2 regions of the Rhizobium sp. No.120 genome follow, and region 1 is predicted to be linked to the other one. Evidence: riboswitches for the same ligand, from Rfam matches in the RefSeq annotation. Region 1 holds a riboswitch; the other holds the start of a gene.
What was found. A riboswitch is a leader RNA that binds a small molecule or an ion and turns the genes downstream of it on or off. The one in region 1 is predicted to bind cobalamin.

Region 1 (2,199 bases):
GGAATTTCTTCGCATAGGCGTGGTCGAAGAGATCGCGCACGAAATTGAAGGAATACTGATCCAGCACCTCCTGCTCGTAGTAGCCTTCCGTCACCAGATAATCGAGCTTTTCCCTGAGGTTATGGAAGAAGACCGTATTCTGGTTGACGTGCTGGAGGAAGTATTGCTTGGCCGCCATGCGGTCCTTGTCGAGCTGGATCTTTCCGTGCTCGTCATAGAGGTTCAACATGGCGTTCAGGGCGTAATAGTCCAATGCCGTTTCCGCGGCCTTCGTTGGCCGGTCGCTCATGTCTCGCGACAAAGAAGAGCTTAGCGTGTCCAAAATCGTTCCAATCCATGTCTGACATTGGCGACATCCTCATCCGTGCCCAGAAGTTCGAACCGATAGAGGTATGGTACCCGGCATTTGGCAGAGATGATGTCGCCGGCGATCCCGTAGGTCGCGCCGAAGTTGCTGTTGCCCGCGGCGATGACCCCGCGGATGTTCGAACGGTTGCCCGCATCGTTGAGGAAGCGGATCACCTGCTTGGGCACGGCCCCCTTGCCGCCTTCGCCGCAATAGGTCGGGACGATCAGGACGTAGGGCGAGGTCGCACGAAACTCGTCTCCCGCGGCAAGCGGAATACGAGCAGCCGGCAATGCGAGCTTGACAACGAAGCGATGGGTATTTTCCGACCGGCTGGAGAAATAGACGATCTCGCCCACCGCCCGGATCCTTAAGCGAGAGCGCTGATCATATCCGGACGGAAGCCGGCCCAATGCTGTTCACCGGCAACAACGACGGGAACCTGGCGGTAACCCAGACCCTGCACCAGTTCATAGGCAGCGGCATCGGTCGACACGTCGACGATGGTGTAGTCGATGCCTTGGCGATCAAGCGCGCGGGTCGTTGCTGTGCACTGGACGCAGGCGGGCTTGCTGTAGACGGTGATGCTCATGAGATATCCTCGTATGGATGGGCATGGAAAATCGCTCGGGCATCGGGTGATGCCCGCTCGTCGGGTGAAAAGTGGAGACAAACCTAGCCGGCGGCCGGACGCATTTGAGCGGCCGTCACTCGCGCTGGCGACTATGGATACTTAGGAACATGCACTTCACCCCGAAGTTATTCAGCGGGTCTTCGAGGAAGCGACGGGCGGCCATCATGCCGCATGATCATCGCTCGCCAGCAGGACACCCCGCCCGTGGACGCTATTGCTCAAGGCAGGTCTCCTGGCTCGCGGGTCGCAACATTCGTCTCGCCTTCCCAAGACACGAGGCCTCAGTGACGTCATCAAACGAATGCTCGCCGCTTACAGTTGCGGGGGCAGCTCCGGCTTGGCAAACATCATGTTCGCTGACCGGATTCCCATCTTAGCCTCCAATCCTTGCGAATCAGAAGAACCTTGAACACTAGATATAGTATCTTCAGTTAAAATTGCGTCAACTGCTTCGATGGCCTCAAGCAGATTTCCATGTTGATGGCTCTCGAACATCGCACCCGACGCGGGGGCTGAGGGATTGGCCAGAAGCAGCCTGAGCCTTTTCACCTGACACTGCTTTCGCGGATACGGTCGGCGAGATCGAGAAAATTCTGGCGCATGCGCCGCAATGTGAAATCGAGGCCGAACAACCGGCCCGCTTCGCTAAATCCCATCGACTGGGCGGCCTCGGAAGTCCGAAGGGTGCTGAACGCGGCGTCGAAGGCTTCGTCGCCTGCCGAAAGCACATCCGGATCGATCTCGCCGCCGGCGCGCAATGCCCTGCCGCATGCCTCCGCAAAGCGGGCTTGTGCCTCCAGAGTTCCGCCTGCCTGAGGTCCGATCGCTTCAACGATTGCCGGCGGGAAAGGCGTTTCCACGATGTGGCTGAGATAGGTCATGTCGTTGCGAATGCGCCAGAGCGAACGTGGGATAGCCTCCGAAATTCCCTGTCGCGTCAGCCAGAAGGCGCGCTCGCGCTGCGCATCGGTCAAAAGCGCTTCCGTCGCCATCAAGGATTGACGGAGCGCGATATTCGCATCCGTAGCCGATACCGGCTCACCCTTTTCGACCGCGGCTGCAAGCCTGCGCAAGATCTGCGCCATGACGTCGAGCGCCGACCCGAAGCGATCCAGCACTATCGTCCGTGAGCGCGTCGGCAGGATGAACAAGCTGGCGAGCACGCCAACGACACCGCCCAGGGTAATTTCGGCAATGCGATCGATCACGAAGATCCCGA
Region 2 (2,199 bases), on a different contig from region 1:
TCATCGCGGTTACGGCGCAGCCGGATGCTATTCCCGCCAGCGCGCCGGCGAAAACAAGACCCAATTCGCCACGACGCAGCAATGCCCTGAAGCGACCGAGATCGAACAGGGCCGAGAAGACGCCAAGGCGTCGCGGTTGGAATTTCTGCAGCATGAGGAGCGGACGATACGTTTTTACTCGAATGTGAGAGCTTACCCTCTATAAGCTCCTAACATCAAAGAAATACGGCAAAAAAGCCGCTGGCTTTGTGAGAATTTTCAGCCGATTTCGCAATCAGGATGACGCAGGCCGCATCCATGCCCTTGATTGACTTGACGTATGTGAAAGCCTAATCATTACCGGCATAACGAATGGTTCCTAAGCGGCGATCTGCCGCATGGGATGAAAAGGGAATGTGACGGGACGGACCCAATCCGGGCGTTCTCATCACAGCCGACCCCGCGACTGTAGAGCGGTCAGGGTCTTTCATTCGGTTTGAAGCCAATCCCGTCGATGGTGCGCATGGGGCGAACGGGGCAGGGGAAGCTCAAATCGAAAAAGCCACTGGTGTGGCGTCATGATCAACCGGGGCTGGACGCCTCTTATTCTACGAATCGTCCGCCTTTTCATGATGCATTGCCGGGAAGGCGAGAAAGACCCGCTGGCGCACGATCGGGGGCGACCGGTTTCGGTCCGCCCCCGTCGCGGCGCCTTATCCGCGAGCCAGGAGACCTGCCATGCGTGCCGGGCGCAGAGCCTGTTTTGGGACGCGAGTTCCGCTGCCAGCACGGAGGTTGTCATGGCGCAAGACGAGTTTTCGGCGTGTAGACGCCCGTTTCCCGGTTCCAGCGCCGTGCTGCCGACCCTCGCTTCCGCACGGGCGTGGGCATAACGCATGTCGGCTTCAATTTCCCAAGCGGTCTTCGTCCTCGGTGGCGCGCGCTCCGGCAAATCCAGGTTTGCCGAATCGCTGGTATCGGATACCGGTCTCGAACGTCACTATCTGGCGACAGGGCAGGCATGGGACGACGAGATGCGCGAGCGCATCGCCAAGCATCGGGCCGACCGCGGCGATCTATGGCAGACGCACGAGGAGCCGGTCGATCTCGTTGGGCACCTTGCCGCTATCGACGCGGAGGGGCGGGCGGTGCTTGTCGACTGCCTGACGCTCTGGGTGACCAATCTAATGATGGCGGAGCGGGATATGGCGGTGGAATTTGCCGCTTTGACTGCGTTTCTGCCGACTGCACGCTCAAGGCTTGTTCTCGTTTCCAACGAGGTAGGCTTGGGAATCGTGCCGGAAAATCGCATGGCGCGCGAATTTCGCGACCATGCCGGCCGCCTGCACCAGATGGTCGCGGCGGTAAGTGCTGAAGTTTATTTTATCGCAGCGGGCTTGCCGCTGAAAATGAAGGGTTGATGCATATGAACCAGGAAAAAATTCCCGCCACCGTCATCACCGGCTTCCTGGGAGCCGGCAAGACGACGATGATCCGCAACCTCCTGCAGAATGCCGGCGGCAAGAAGATCGCGCTGATCATCAACGAATTCGGCGATCTCGGGGTCGATGGCGACGTGCTGAAGGGCTGCGGCGCGGAGAATTGCACGGAAGACGACATCATCGAGCTGACCAACGGTTGCATCTGCTGTACTGTTGCCGATGATTTCATTCCCACCATGACGAAGCTTTTGGAGCGTGATGCGCGCCCGGATCACATCGTCATCGAAACATCAGGCCTTGCGCTGCCGCAGCCGCTGGTCGCCGCCTTCAATTGGCCCGACATCCGCACCCATGTCACCGTCGACGGCGTGATCACCGTCGTCGACAGCGCCGCCGTGGCCGCCGGCCGCTTCGCCGACGATCACGACGCTGTCGAGGCCGCCCGCGTCGAGGACGACTCGCTCGATCATGAAAGCCCGATCGAAGAGCTTTTCGAGGATCAGCTGACCTGCGCCGATCTGATCGTGCTCAACAAGACCGATCTGATCGACACCGATGGTCTCGGCCGCGTGCGCGCCGAAGTTGCCTCGCGCACGGCCCGCAAGCCGACGATTATCGAAGCGAAGAACGGTGATGTTCCGGCCGCCGTGCTGCTCGGCCTCGGCATCGGCACGGAAGACGATATCGTCAACCGCAAATCGCATCACGAGCTCGAGCACGAGGATGGGACGCCGCACGACCACGACGAGTTCGACAGCTTCGTTGTCGAGCTTGGTCC

Region 2: it holds a riboswitch for cobalamin, as region 1 does, so the genes downstream of both, cobU (bifunctional adenosylcobinamide kinase/adenosylcobinamide-phosphate guanylyltransferase) here and nrdH (glutaredoxin-like protein NrdH) in region 1, are expected to answer to the same signal.

Annotation. Positions count from the first base shown of each region.
Region 1 covers NZ_BAAJNQ010000005.1:83,284-85,482, forward strand. Annotated here, with positions in the region: gene nrdE (class 1b ribonucleoside-diphosphate reductase subunit alpha) at 1-289, opposite strand, end outside; gene nrdI (class Ib ribonucleoside-diphosphate reductase assembly flavoprotein NrdI) at 310-705, opposite strand; gene nrdH (glutaredoxin-like protein NrdH) at 717-938, opposite strand; cobalamin riboswitch at 1,186-1,403, opposite strand; gene ACYJRZ_RS16950 (FUSC family protein) at 1,526-2,199, opposite strand, start outside.
Region 2 covers NZ_BAAJNQ010000001.1:779,251-781,449, forward strand. Annotated here, with positions in the region: gene ACYJRZ_RS03855 (chloride channel protein) at 1-154, opposite strand, end outside; cobalamin riboswitch at 336-734, shown strand; gene cobU (bifunctional adenosylcobinamide kinase/adenosylcobinamide-phosphate guanylyltransferase) at 876-1,400, shown strand; gene cobW (cobalamin biosynthesis protein CobW) at 1,406-2,199, shown strand, end outside.